2 regions of the Streptomyces sp. NPDC001530 genome follow, and region 2 is predicted to be linked to the other one. Evidence: predicted binding sites of a transcription regulator. Region 2 holds the regulator's gene; the other holds the start of a gene.
What was found. Region 2 encodes HspR, which represses chaperone genes until heat shock. Its sites were predicted from a motif close to TTGAGNNNNNNNNNCTCAA; they were not measured.
Positions count from the first base shown of each region.

Region 1: dnaK (molecular chaperone DnaK) is a predicted target of HspR. The motif match lies at 1,839-1,857, and genes of this name have one in related genera.

Region 1 covers NZ_JBIAVS010000011.1:126,158-132,927, forward strand. The annotation lists partial or broken gene ACFY0T_RS23475 (epoxide hydrolase) at 1-63, shown strand, start outside; gene ACFY0T_RS23480 (hypothetical protein) at 134-682, shown strand; gene ACFY0T_RS23485 (LLM class flavin-dependent oxidoreductase) at 695-1,708, opposite strand; gene dnaK (molecular chaperone DnaK) at 1,966-3,849, shown strand; gene grpE (nucleotide exchange factor GrpE) at 3,846-4,538, shown strand; gene ACFY0T_RS23500 (MerR family transcriptional regulator) at 4,590-4,934, shown strand; gene ACFY0T_RS23505 (hypothetical protein) at 5,057-5,197, shown strand; gene ACFY0T_RS23510 (hypothetical protein) at 5,203-5,652, opposite strand; gene ACFY0T_RS23515 (STAS domain-containing protein) at 6,021-6,203, shown strand; gene ACFY0T_RS23520 (SDR family oxidoreductase) at 6,343-6,770, opposite strand, start outside.
Region 2 covers NZ_JBIAVS010000004.1:191,366-198,135, forward strand. The annotation lists gene dnaK (molecular chaperone DnaK) at 5-1,849, shown strand; gene grpE (nucleotide exchange factor GrpE) at 1,846-2,511, shown strand; gene dnaJ (molecular chaperone DnaJ) at 2,545-3,726, shown strand; gene ACFY0T_RS08850 (heat shock protein transcriptional repressor HspR) at 3,732-4,184, shown strand; gene ACFY0T_RS08855 (hypothetical protein) at 4,289-4,519, opposite strand; gene ACFY0T_RS08860 (fibronectin type III domain-containing protein) at 4,696-6,402, opposite strand; gene ACFY0T_RS08865 (hypothetical protein) at 6,545-6,770, opposite strand, start outside.

The sequences.
Region 1 (6,770 bases), on a different contig from region 2:
ATCCCCTGGGAGACCCCCGACGCCTGGATAGACGACCTACGCCGCACCTTCCGCAACCGACGCCACACCACACCATCGGTACGGCGACCCGACCCTGCTCGTAAGGACTGCACGGAAGACGGGCAGAATCTGGATGGCTGACATCACCGCAAGCGAGTGGTGGGAACTGCTGCCGGCCGGCATCCGCGAACAGGTCGACGGATACGTCCTGCAGGACGCCCGCCTTCAGGCGATCCGCATCGTTTTCGAAACCGGCCGCTCCCGCGGTCTGGGTCTCAACGACGCCCAACTCGTCGTCCACGACCGATATCTCCACCACAGCGACAGGATCGCCCGCACTCCCGACAGCCCCCTCGACTTGGAGTCCCTGGCCGCCCGTGCCGCCGGAAGGGCCTCAGGTCGCGTCGTGGCGATCGAGGCCGTCTGGAACGGCGACACCGTCCACGACTGGTTCGTGGACCTGCTGGCCGTCACCGCTGACCCCGTCGGCGGGCATCCGCTGGCCACCATCTACCGGGGCACGGCCGTGCGGTACCTCGGTGACGAGGACCCCGCCCCGCTGCACCCGTCAGCGGCCGCGGCCGACCGGGCGGGCAGAGCCCTGGCTGCCCATCTCTCGGTCCCCTTTCACTTCGCGAGCCCGGACGCGCCGGACGATGAAGCCCCCCGCTGGCGGCCTTGAGCGACACCAGTGTCAGGCCGCCGGTCGCCAGCCCAGTGCCGGGCCGAGCTTGGTGGCGATGTCGGTGAGGATCTGGACGTAGTCGTCGTGGTCGAAGGTGAAGGGGAGGGCGAACGCGACCTCGTCGATCTCCTGGAACGCGACGTGGGAGGAGAGCCGTTCGGCGATCTGGTCGGAGGTTCCGACGAGGTCGGGCGCGAACATCATGCGCGCCGGTCCCTGCGGCGTGGTGGTACGCGGCATCCGCTTGCGGGCGAATTCCTCGTACTTGGCCCGCTGCTCGGGCGAGGCGCTGTCCGTGGGAATCACGACGAGCCCCTGGGAGACACGGGCGCGGTCGCCGTCGGGATGGTGAGCGCGGAAGGTCCGTACGTGTGAGAGCTGGATCTCGGCGAAGTTCTCGGACTCCTCCGCCTTGACGACGCTGCTGGTCAGGAAGTTCATGCCATGCTCACCGGCCCACCGCGCCGACCGCAGGCTTCCGCCGCCGTACCACATGCGGCGGCCCAGACCGGGGGAGTGGGGCTGCACGCGGTCGGAGAACACCTCGAAGCCCTCGATCCCGCTGAAGTCGGTGGCCGGTTTGCCGCGTACGAAGTCCAGCAGCCGTTCCACGCGGCCGTAGCCGAAGTCCTCGGCGTCGGCCGTGTCGGGATACAGGGCGTGCTTGACCTGCTCGTAGTGCATCGGTGGGCCGACGCTGACACCCGGATTGAGGCGGCCTCGGGACAGCACGTCGACGGTCGCCAGGTCTTCGGCGAGCCGCAGCGGGTTCTCCCATCCGACCGGGATGACCGCGGTACCCAGTTCGATACGGCTGGTGCGCTGCGAGGCCGCCGCCAGTACGGCGACGGGCGACGAGATGCCGTACTGGAGATGACGGTGGCGCACCCACGCGCTGTCGAACCCCAGCCGTTCGCCCAGCTCGATGATGTCGAGTGTCGACTCGTGGCCGCGGCCGGGGTCGTCCTGCTCGAACAGCCCGATGGTCAGAAAACCCAGCTTTCGCAAGGGGATTGAGGGCATGGGCACGGGAACTCCTCCATCGTTCGCGGCAGGCTCTGCCGAACACCAGCGCTCCACGAATTGTGGCAGGCGATCACGTGGGCGGTCTGAGTAGGTCCTGGAGGGGCGATAGGGATAAATCATCGCTATCTTGACAAAGAAGGACTCAAGTTTTATTGAAGGTATGAGAGAGCTTTCCTGCAATCCGGCAGACACGTGCGGTCACGTCACGGACCGGCCCGGATGGCAAGGAAGGGGAACGAGGAGGGAGAACTGACATGGCACGCGCTGTCGGTATTGACCTCGGTACGACGAACTCGGTCGTGTGTGTTCTGGAGGGCGGCGAGCCGTCGGTCATCGCCAACACGGAGGGGACCCGGACCACGCCGTCGGTGGTGGGTTTCGCCAAGAGCGGGGATGTGCTGGTCGGTGAGGTCGCCAAGCGGCAGGCGGTGACGAATGTGGAGCGGACCGCGAGGTCGGTCAAGCGCCACATGGGTGACGGGCAGTGGCGGTTCCCGGAGAGCGGCAGCATCGACGGCAAGCGGTATACCGCGCAGGAGATCTCGGCACGGGTGCTGCAGAAGCTGAAGCGCGACGCGGAGGCCTATCTGGGCGAGGACGTCACCGACGCCGTCGTCACCGTACCGGCGTACTTCAACGATGCCCAGCGCACCGCCACCAAAGAGGCGGGTGAGATCGCGGGTCTCAACGTGCTGCGGATCATCAACGAGCCGACGGCCGCCGCGCTGGCGTACGGCCTCGACAAGGAGAACGACCAGACCATCCTCGTCTTCGACCTCGGTGGCGGCACCTTCGACGTGTCGCTGCTGGAGATCGGCGAGGGTGTCGTCGAGGTCAAGTCCACCAACGGTGACACTCAGCTGGGCGGTGACGACTGGGACCAGCGGGTCGTCGACCACCTGGTCAAGCAGTTCAAGAACCACTACGGCGTGGATCTGTCCCAGGACAAGATGGCCACCCAGCGGCTGCGTGAGGCTGCCGAGCGCGCCAAGATCGAGCTGTCCGCCGCGACCGAGACCACGATCAACCTCCCGTACATCAGCGCCTCGGCCGAAGGACCGCTGCACCTGGACGAGAAGCTCACCCGATCCCAGTTCCAGCAGCTCACCGCCGACCTGCTGGAACGCTGCGAGACCCCGTTCCACAACGCGGTCAAGGATGCGGGAATCAAGGTTCCGGACATCGATCATGTGATCCTGGTCGGCGGCTCCACGCGGATGCCGGCGGTGACGGACCTCGTGAAGAAGCTCACCGGCAAGGAACCGCACAAGGGTGTGAATCCGGACGAGGTCGTCGCCATTGGCGCCACCCTCCAGGCCGGTGTCCTCAAGGGTGAGGTCAAGGACGTCCTGCTCCTCGACGTGACCCCGCTGTCCCTCGGTATCGAGACCAAGGGCGGCATCATGACGAAGCTCATCGAGCGGAACACGACGATCCCGACCAAGCGGTCCGAGATCTTCACCACCGCCGAGGACAACCAGCCGTCGGTCCAGATCCAGGTCTACCAGGGCGAGCGCGAGATCGCGGGCTACAACAAGAAGCTCGGGATGTTCGAGCTGACCGGTCTGCCGCCGGCCCCGCGCGGTGTCCCGCAGATCGAGGTCGCCTTCGACATCGACGCCAACGGCATCATGCACGTCACGGCCAAGGACCTCGGCACGGGCAAGCAGCAGCGGATGACCGTCACCGGGGGCTCGGCGCTGCCGAAGGACGACATCGACCGGATGGTCCGGGAGGCCGAACAGCACGCCGAGGAGGACCGTCGGCGCCGGGAGGACGCCGAGACCCGCAACCGGGCCGAACAACTCGTCTACCAGACCGAGAGGCTGCTCGCCGACAACCCGGACAAGATCCCCGCCGACGCCAAGTCCGAGACCGAGGCCGCGCTGGCCGAGGTGAAGGAGCGGCTCAAGGGCGAGGACACCGCCGCGATCCGCGCCGCCACCGAGAAGGCGGCGGCCGCCGCACAGAAGATCGGCACCGCCATGTACGCCCAGGCTCAGGCGTCCTCGGGAGCGTCCGGGGCCGGGCCGCAGGCCGAAGGCGGGTCCACTGCCGACGCGAGCGCTACGGAGGAGGACGTCGTCGATGCCGAGATCGTCGACGACGAGCAGGCCCCGAAGGGAGGCACCGGATGAACCGTCAGTCCAAGCGGCAGAAGCCGCTCATCGTCCGGCACAATCGGCGCCCGGACCCGGCCCCCCTCCAGCCCGGCCCGCAGAGTGCCGCCGCCGACAAGCCGGTTGAGCGCGAACCCCGCGCGGACGTCGCGGCGCCGGACGTCAGGACCACCGCCCGGCCACGGAGCCAGAGCCAGCCGGAAGGCGAGGCTCGGCCCACGTCCGACGTCGAGTTGGCGACCTTGCGCGCCCAGCTCCAGGAACGCACGGCGGACCTGCAACGCGTGAAGGCGGAGTACGACAACTACCGCAAGCGGGTGCGGCGCGACCGGCTGGCCGTCGGCGAGATCGCGGTGGCCAACGTACTCGCCGGGCTGCTGCCCGTCCTGGACGCCATCGACCGGGCACGCGACCACGGCGCGGTCAAGGGCGGCTTCCGGCGCGTCGTCGACATCCTGGAGACCCAGCTGACCGCTCTCGGGCTGGAGTCCTTCGGCCGATCGGGTGACTCGTTCGACCCTGCGGTTCATGACGCCTTGTCCCACACCCGCACCGGCCAGGTCGACCGGCCCGTCTGCACCACCGTCCACCGCCCCGGCTACCGCGTCGGAAACCACCTGCTGCGCCCCGCCCAGGTCAGCGTCGCCGCGCCATTCGCAGAACCGCGTGACGAGTCCACCGCCGGGCCGGGCGCCCAAGAAGAATGATCAACACAGCCTGAGATGCAGGTTCCGGATCTGTGGAGAGGGGAGATCGGGGTGGTGGATCTTCCGATCGACGATGCGGACGCGGCGCTGTACACCGTCGGGCAGGTCGCCTCCATGCTGAACGTGCAGGTCGCGTTTCTCAGGCGGCTGGACGAGCAGGGCCTGGTGGTGCCGGACCGCTCGGCAGGCGGGCAGCGGCGCTATTCACGTCGTCAGATCGACCGGGTCGCCGAGGTGGTCCAGCTGGCCGGTGAGGGGGTGACCCTGGCTGGAGTCCGGCACGTGCTGGACCTGCGGGCACGGGTGGACCAGCTGGAGGCGGACCTGGCGGACGCACGCGGCGAGCGGGCGGGATCTGCCGATCGCGCGCCGGGCGGCGAGGGCGGTGTGGGGTGATGGGGGTGCCGCCTGTGCGCGATGACCTGCGTCATTGACGTTCTGTGGCATGTGTGGATGATGGGCCCATTGCGGTCTGGCACGGCACGGTGCCAGGCGTCGTGGCAGGCGAGGCGGTCGACATGGGGCAGCACGTGCATGTACGCGTTCAGCAGGGCCTCGGCGTGAGCGAGGAAGGTGAGCTGGTCGAACACTCCAGCTGCCGCTGTGGCGCGCAGTGGACCAGGACGTACCAGGTGGGTGACGCGGACCCCGATCAGTAGACGGCTCAGCCTCCGTCCGTGACCGGATTCCTGCCATCGGTCCGCCTTCGGGCGAGCACCGCCCGTATGGCGTCCACCGTTGCCTGCGGATCGGGCACGGTGACCGCGATGCGTGCGAACGGCGACGCGGAGCCGAGGTCGGCCACGACGACCGGACGGCCGGGGCGGATCGCGACGAAGTCGTGCCGCCGCTGATAGCGCCGTACGCCTGCCAACAGCGTGTCCGGGATCCAGGTGCCGCTGTCCGCTTCGCCGCGCAGGGCCCGCCACCAGGCCGTTTCGACCGCCACTCGCTGCAGCGCCGCCAGCGGTACGCGCACCTGGCGCCGCCGAGCGGCGAGGCCCTCCGGCCACGACAGCCGCACCACCAGGTCATCGTCGTCCACGAGCAGCCGTGCCATCGCCGCTCCCGCCTCCTTGACCGCCTGCCGTCGATTGTCGCTCGGCCCCGTCACGCGTGCCGAGGCTCGGCCTTCCGGTCGTCTGGGGCGTCGGCGGGCAGGGCGGAACCCGGCGGCGTGTCCAGAGAGGCGACGCCCAACGTCCTCGCCGGTCGCGGCGCACCAGCGGCCTGGGGAAGCGAGCAGAACCGTCGCAGCCCCGGGCCTTTCGCTGCCGTTACGCGGGGCGCGCCTCAGCAGCCCGCGATGCGGCGCCGGTCAGCCGACGAGTTCCTTGTGCTCGCCCCGGCCGATCTCGATCTTGCGTGGCTTGGTCGGCTCGGCGACCGGGATCTTCACCGTCAGCACCCCGCGCGTCGTAGTCGGCCTCGATCTTGTCCACCTCCAGGGTGTCGCCGAGGAAGACCCGCAGTCCTCTCCACGTGGACATCGACTTCCAGAACGTGACGTTCTGCGATGTCTCCAGCCTCACCGCCCTGCTGTGGGCCCGCCGCCAAGCCGCAGGTGCCGGCGCCGCGCTGCGCGTTGTGAGGGTACGGCCGCACACCGCGCTGCTGTTCCGCCACACCCGGGGCGACAGGCTGCTCGACGTGAGCGGGACCTGAGTAAGTCCACACACCACGGCAAGCGGAAGACGAAGGGACAAACGGGACGCGAGGCGTTCTGGCCCGAGCCCGCCGTTCCCCTGTCACGGGCGGCCGAGCGTGCCAAGGCGACCGTCGACGGATCGTCGGGGCGGGCCGTTCAGGAGGTCCGGGCAGCTGAGGAGAGAGCGGGATAGGTGACTCCGGTCAGCTCTTCCGAGGCGTCCCAGAGCCGAGCGGCGGTGTCGAAGTCATGGGCTCGGCGCGGTGCTTTGGCGTCGGTGGGCATGCCGACCATCCCGAAGAGTCCGTCGGGGCCGTAGTAGGCCCCGCCGCGCGCGTCGAGGCTGGTGGCTGCGTACAGCGTGGGGAGCGCGCCCTGCTGCGGCTCCATGGACAGCCGCTTGAAGGACGTCAACCTGGTGAACAGGGTTGCCCGGTCGGGATCGCCCTTGCCCAGGTTGGGGCCGGCCTTCTGCAGATTCGTACGGGTGAGACCCGGGTGCGACGCGTTGCTGAGGATGCCCCAGTTGCCGCGCTCGCTGCGGCGCTGGAGTTCCTTGGCGAAGATGAGGTTGGCCAGTTTGG
Region 2 (6,770 bases):
AACCATGGCACGTGCGGTCGGCATCGACCTGGGCACGACTAACTCCGTCGTCAGCGTTCTGGAGGGCGGCGAGCCCACCGTCATCACCAACGCCGAGGGCGCCAGGACCACGCCGTCCGTCGTCGCCTTCGCCAAGAACGGTGAGGTGCTCGTCGGCGAGGTCGCCAAGCGCCAGGCGGTCACGAACGTGGACCGGACCATCCGCTCCGTGAAGCGCCACATGGGCACGGACTGGAAGATCAACCTGGACGGGAAGGACTTCAACCCCCAGCAGATCTCCGCCTTCATTCTGCAGAAGCTGAAGCGCGACGCCGAGGCCTACCTGGGTGAGAAGGTCACCGACGCCGTCATCACCGTACCGGCGTACTTCAACGACTCCGAGCGTCAGGCGACGAAGGAAGCCGGTGAGATCGCCGGTCTCAACGTCCTTCGTATCGTCAACGAGCCCACCGCGGCCGCGCTCGCCTACGGCCTCGACAAGGACGACCAGACCATCCTCGTCTTCGACCTCGGTGGCGGCACCTTCGACGTGTCCCTGCTGGAGATCGGCGATGGCGTCGTCGAGGTGAAGGCCACCAACGGTGACAACCACCTCGGTGGTGACGACTGGGACCAGCGGGTCGTCGACTACCTGGTGAAGCAGTTCCAGAGCGGCCACGGCGTGGACCTCTCCAAGGACAAGATGGCCCTCCAGCGCCTGCGCGAGGCCGCCGAGAAGGCCAAGATCGAGCTGTCCTCGTCCACCGAGACCTCGATCAACCTGCCCTACATCACGGCGTCCGCCGAGGGCCCGCTGCACCTGGACGAGAAGCTCACGCGCGCCCAGTTCCAGCAGCTCACCGCCGACCTTCTGGAGCGCTGCAAGACCCCGTTCCACAACGTCATCAAGGACGCGGGCATCAACCTCTCCGAGATCGACCACGTCGTTCTCGTCGGTGGCTCCACCCGTATGCCCGCCGTCGCCGAGCTCGTCAAGGAGCTGACCGGTGGCAACGAGGCCAACAAGGGTGTGAACCCGGACGAGGTCGTCGCCATCGGCGCCGCCCTCCAGGCCGGTGTCCTCAAGGGGGAGGTCAAGGACGTCCTGCTCCTCGACGTGACCCCGCTGTCCCTCGGTATCGAGACCAAGGGCGGCATCATGACGAAGCTCATCGAGCGGAACACGACGATCCCGACCAAGCGGTCCGAGATCTTCACCACCGCCGAGGACAACCAGCCCTCCGTGCAGATCCAGGTCTACCAGGGCGAGCGCGAGATCGCGGCGTACAACAAGAAGCTCGGGATGTTCGAGCTGACCGGTCTGCCGCCGGCCCCGCGCGGTGTCCCGCAGATCGAGGTCGCCTTCGACATCGACGCCAACGGCATCATGCACGTGACCGCGAAGGACCTCGGCACGGGCAAGGAGCAGAAGATGACCGTCACCGGCGGCTCCTCGCTACCGAAGGACGAGGTCGACCGGATGCGCCAGGAGGCCGAGAAGTACGCGGAGGAGGACCACGCCCGCCGCGAGGCCGCCGAGACCCGCAACCAGGGCGAGCAGCTCGTCTACCAGACGGAGAAGTTCCTCAAGGACAACGAGGACAAGGTCCCCGGCGAGGTCAAGACCGAGGTCGAGGCGTCCGTCGAGGAGCTGAAGGCCGCGCTCAAGGGCGAGGACACCGCCGAGATCCGTACGGCCACCGAGAAGGTCGCCGCCGTCTCGCAGAAGCTGGGCCAGGCGATGTACGCCGACGCCCAGGCCGCGCAGGCCGCGGGCGGCGACGCTCCCGGCGCCGAGGCCCCGAAGGCCGACGACGACGTCGTCGACGCCGAGATCGTCGACGAGGACCGTAAGGACGGTGCCGCGTGACGGAGGAGACCCCGGGCTTCGAGGAGAAGCCTGACGTCCCCTCCGGCGCCACCTCTGACGACGCCGAGCCGCAGACCGCCACCCCCTCTTCGGAGGGGGCGGCGGCCCCGGACGGGGACGCAGCAGCACAGTTGGTCGGCCTGACGGCCCAGCTGGACCAGGCGCGCACGGCGCTCAACGAGCGCACGGCGGACCTCCAGCGGCTCCAGGCCGAGTTCCAGAACTACCGCCGACGGGTCGAGCGCGACCGGATCGCGGTCAAGGAGATCGCCATCGCGAACCTCCTGACCGAGCTCCTGCCCGTACTCGACGACATCGGTCGCGCGCGGGATCACGGCGAACTGGTCGGCGGCTTCAAGTCGGTGGCCGAGTCGCTGGAGACCGTCGCGGCGAAGATGGGGCTCCAGCAGTTCGGCAAGGAGGGTGAGCCCTTCGACCCGACGATCCACGAGGCCCTGATGCACTCGTACGCGCCGGATGTCACGGAGACGACGTGCGTGGCGATTCTGCAGCCGGGGTATCGCATCGGCGAGCGCACCATCCGCCCCGCGCGGGTGGCCGTCGCCGAGCCCCAGCCGGGTGCGCAGACCGTCAAGGCGGACTCCCAGGATTCCGCGGAGGCGGCCGACGACAAGGAGAGCGGTGGCCCGGACGAGGGCTGACGTTGAAACGATAAGGAAGGAGGGACGCTGAGGATGAGCACCAAGGACTTCATCGAGAAGGACTTCTACAAGGTCCTCGGCGTCCCCAAGGACGCCACCGAGGCCGAGATCAAGAAGGCGTACCGGAAGCTCGCCCGCGAGTACCACCCGGACGCCAACAAGGGCAACGCCAAGGCCGAGGAGCGCTTCAAGGAGATCTCCGAGGCGAACGACGTGCTCGGCGACCCCAAGAAGCGCAAGGAGTACGACGAGGCACGCGCCCTCTTCGGCAACGGCGGCTTCCGTCCGGGTCCCGGCGCCGGCGGCGGCTCCTTCAACTTCGACCTGGGCGACCTCTTCGGAGGCGGCGCCCAGGGACAGGGCGCGGGAGGCGGCTTCGGCGGCGGCATCGGGGATGTCTTCGGGGGCCTGTTCAACCGCGGTGGCGCCACCACCGGCACCCGTACGCAGCCCCGGCGCGGCCAGGACATCGACACCGAGGTCACGCTGAGCTTCACGGAGGCCGTGGACGGCGCGACCGTTCCGCTGCGCATGACCTCGCAGCAGCCCTGCAAGGCCTGTTCGGGCACCGGCGACAAGAACGGCACACCGCGCGTGTGCCCGACCTGCGTCGGCACCGGCCAGGTGGCGCGGGGTTCGGGCGGCGGCTTCTCGCTCACGGACCCCTGCCCGGACTGCAAGGGCCGCGGCCTGATCGCGGAGCACCCCTGTCTGGTCTGCAACGGCTCGGGGCGCGCGAAGTCGTCCCGGACCATGCAGGTACGGATCCCGGCGGGCGTCAGCGACAGCCAGCGGATCCGGCTGCGCGGCAAGGGAGCCCCTGGTGAACGGGGCGGCCCGGCAGGCGACTTGTACGTCACCGTGCACGTGGACGCCCACCCGGTCTTCGGCCGCAAGGGCGACAACCTCACCATCACCGTGCCCGTCACCTTCGCGGAGGCGGCGCTCGGCGGCGAGGTGCGCGTGCCGACGCTGGGCGGACCGCCGGTCACTCTGAAGCTGCCGCCGGGCACGCCCAACGGCCGTACGATGCGGGCCCGCGGCAAGGGCGCGGTCCGCAAGGACGGGACACGGGGCGACCTCCTCGTCACCGTCGAGGTGGCGGTCCCCAAGGACGTGTCGGGCAAGGCTCGTGACGCCCTGGAGGCGTATCGCGAGGCGACCGCGGGCGAAGACCCGCGGGCGGAGCTGTTCCAGGCCGCGAAGGGAGCATGAGAGCGATGGACGGCCGTCGACGCAACCCGTACGAACTGACCGAGGAGACCCCGGTCTACGTCATCTCGGTGGCGGCCCAGCTCTCCGGCCTGCACCCGCAGACCCTGCGCCAGTACGACCGCCTGGGCCTGGTCTCCCCCGACCGCACCGCCGGGCGGGGCCGCCGCTACTCGGCCCGCGACATCGAACTGCTGCGCACCGTCCAGCAGTTGTCGCAGGACGAGGGCATCAACCTGGCCGGCATCAAGCGCATCATCGAGCTGGAGAACCAGGTCGCCGCGCTCCAGTCCCGCGTCGCGGAACTGCAGTCGGCCCTGGACGGCGCCGCGGCCGCCATGCAGCAGCGCGAGGCCGCCGTCCACGCCTCGTACCGCCGTGACCTGGTCCCCTACCAGGAGGTCCAGCAGACGAGCGCGCTGGTGGTGTGGCGCCCGAAGCGCAGGGACCAGGAGCAGTAGCAGGAGCGGGGACTTCGCGCCGAAGGGGCGGCACCGGATAGCGTCCGGTGCCGCCCCTTCGTGCTGCTCAGAAGACCGTGCAGCTCAGGAGACCGGCGGCACGGTCAGGGGACCGGCGGCACGGCCACACCCACGAGGACCGGCTGCGAGGTGCTGCCGTCGTCGCGCACGCCGACGACCTGGTACCACAGGGTCGTACCCGTCGGGACGTTGTAGTCGCGGGTCGGCCAGTACTCCGTGTCGGGCAGCGGATCGAAGGTGGCGGTCTGCGGGTTCCAGCGGGAGACCCGGGCACTGTTGTAGCTCTCCGTGCCCGCGGGCGACCACCAGCTCACCTCCACATCGCACGACGGCGGTCGCGGCCGCGGCGGTCGTGCGTCTGGCCGGGGTCGTGGGGTCCTTCGGTGCTGGTGCTGGGCGGGATCGTCGGCGGTGCGGGAGCCCCCCCGACGATCAGGAGCTCGGAGTTCGGCCGACGAGCAGGAAACGCGGATCGGAGTTCGGCCGTACGTCAGGCGTCCGGGGTACCCACCGGCTCGGTCAGGGTGACGTACGAGAACTCCTCACCGGTGCCGTACCGGGAGTTGCCGTTCTCGTCCACGGCGATCACCGCCCAGCGCGCGGTCTCGCCCTGCGGCTCGTAGAGCTCGTCGAAGTAGCCCAGCGTCGGCTCGTCCTCCCAGCCCGGATCGTGGGCTTCGCCCCACTTCTCGTACTCCCAGACGCCGTTGACCAGCACGGCCCGGTAGACGTCGTAGTGGTCCACGTCGCTCTCCGGGCTGCGCTGCCACAGCAGACCGATCTCGTTGCCGTCGAAGGAACCCTTCAGCCCCGTGACAGGCGCCGGAGCGAGTCCCGTCGCCGGTGCGGTGGCCGTCGCGGGCGCGGACACGACGGACTCGTGGCCCTGGATGTCCACGGCGGTCAGCGTGTACGCGTACGCGGTGCCCTGCCGGACCTCGGTGTCGGTGTAGGAGGTCCGCGTGCTGCGGATCTCGTCCAGGAGTTGGCCCTTGCGGTAGATCCGGTAGTGCGTCAGGTCCTGGGTGACGGGGGTGGTGGGGGCCTTCCACGTCAGCGCGATACCGGTGGGCGCCGTCGCGGCCGTCAGGCCGGTGGGCGCGGAGGGCGCGTGGTCGCCGCGCTCGACGCCGGCACGCGCCGACTTGGCGGACTGGTTGCCGGCGCCGTCGACCGCCGTGACCCAGTAGCTGTAGTACAGGTTCTCCTTGGCCGTGGCGTCGGTCCACGCGGCGGACGTCACCGTCGCCACCTTGGGCGTCGGTTCGTCGCCGCCGTCCTCTTCCCAGCGCCGGTACACGACGTAACTCGTGGCGCCCGGGACGGAGTTCCAGGTCAGTGCGATCCCCGGCTGCCCGTCGGTCGCCGTGAGCCCGGAGGGGATCGGCGGCGCGGTCCTGTCGGGTGTCGTGACCGGTCGGTCGGTGCTGCCCGCCGACGTGTTGCCCGCCATGTCGTAGGCGCGGACCTCGTAGTAGTACGTCTGGCCGGTGGCGGGCGGGGTGTCGGTGTACGAGGTGGCGGTCGTGGTCGTCAGCTTCGTCCAGCTCGTGCTGCCCTGGAGGCGCCGGTAGACGCGGTAACCGGCGAGATCCATCTCCTTGTTCTTGGACCAGGTGAGCTCGGCCTTGCCGGTGGCTGTGTCGTACGTCACCGAAGTGCCCGTCGGGGTCAGCGGCTTGACCGTGTCGACGCTTGCCGAAGTGCGCGGTTTGTAGGTGAAGGTGACGTTTGCCTTGCCTGTCCAGTTGACGAAGTCGACGCGCAGGGTGTGCTTGCCGGACGGGATGGTGATGTTGACCGTCTTCGACTGGGTCGTGGAGACGTTCTTCCAGAGGTCCACCTTGCGGGTGCCGTCGAGGTAGACGCGCAGGCCGTCCTGGGTGGTGACGGGGAGGGCGAAGGGGCCGCCCGAGCCGAAGTCGCGCGTCACCGTCCAGCGGATGCCGAAGTTGTCGGACGGCAGGCCCGAAGCGGGGGCGCCGGTGCCCCAGTTCTGGTCGATCGCGCCGTCGCAGTCCGTTTTCTTCGCTGTGCCGGAGAAAGTGGTGTTCGCGAAGAACTGCCGCTTATAGACGGGGGATACGCAGCTGACGTCGGCGGAGGCCGGGGTAGCGGTCGCGGTGAGCAGACCGCCCGCGGTGGCGAGCACGAGGGCGGTGGTGGTCGCGGCCATCGTGCCTCTGGATGGGTTCATGCGTTCCTTCAGTACGGGCAAAGGCCCTGGCAAGACCTGGGAATGCCGGGCAGGCCTGAAAAGTCCTGATTGTCAACGGGGTTTAAGCCGTTGGCGATCAGGACTCACGACGGCAGGACTTGGTTGTACCGGTTTTCCGGCCTCAGGCGGCCAGGGCGACGCGCCGGCTTCCCGCGCGGTACAGCGGGGCGAAGGAGACCAGCAGCAGGACCGCGCCGAGCGGTATGAGGTCCTTGTCGGCGAACGGCAGCAGGGTGGCGACGAGGACCAGCACCGGGGCCCACGGCCGCAGTACCCGCCGGGCGGTGAGCCGGGTGACCAGCAGGAGCTGCGCCATGAAGAACAGCATCGGGCCGAAGCTGTAGACG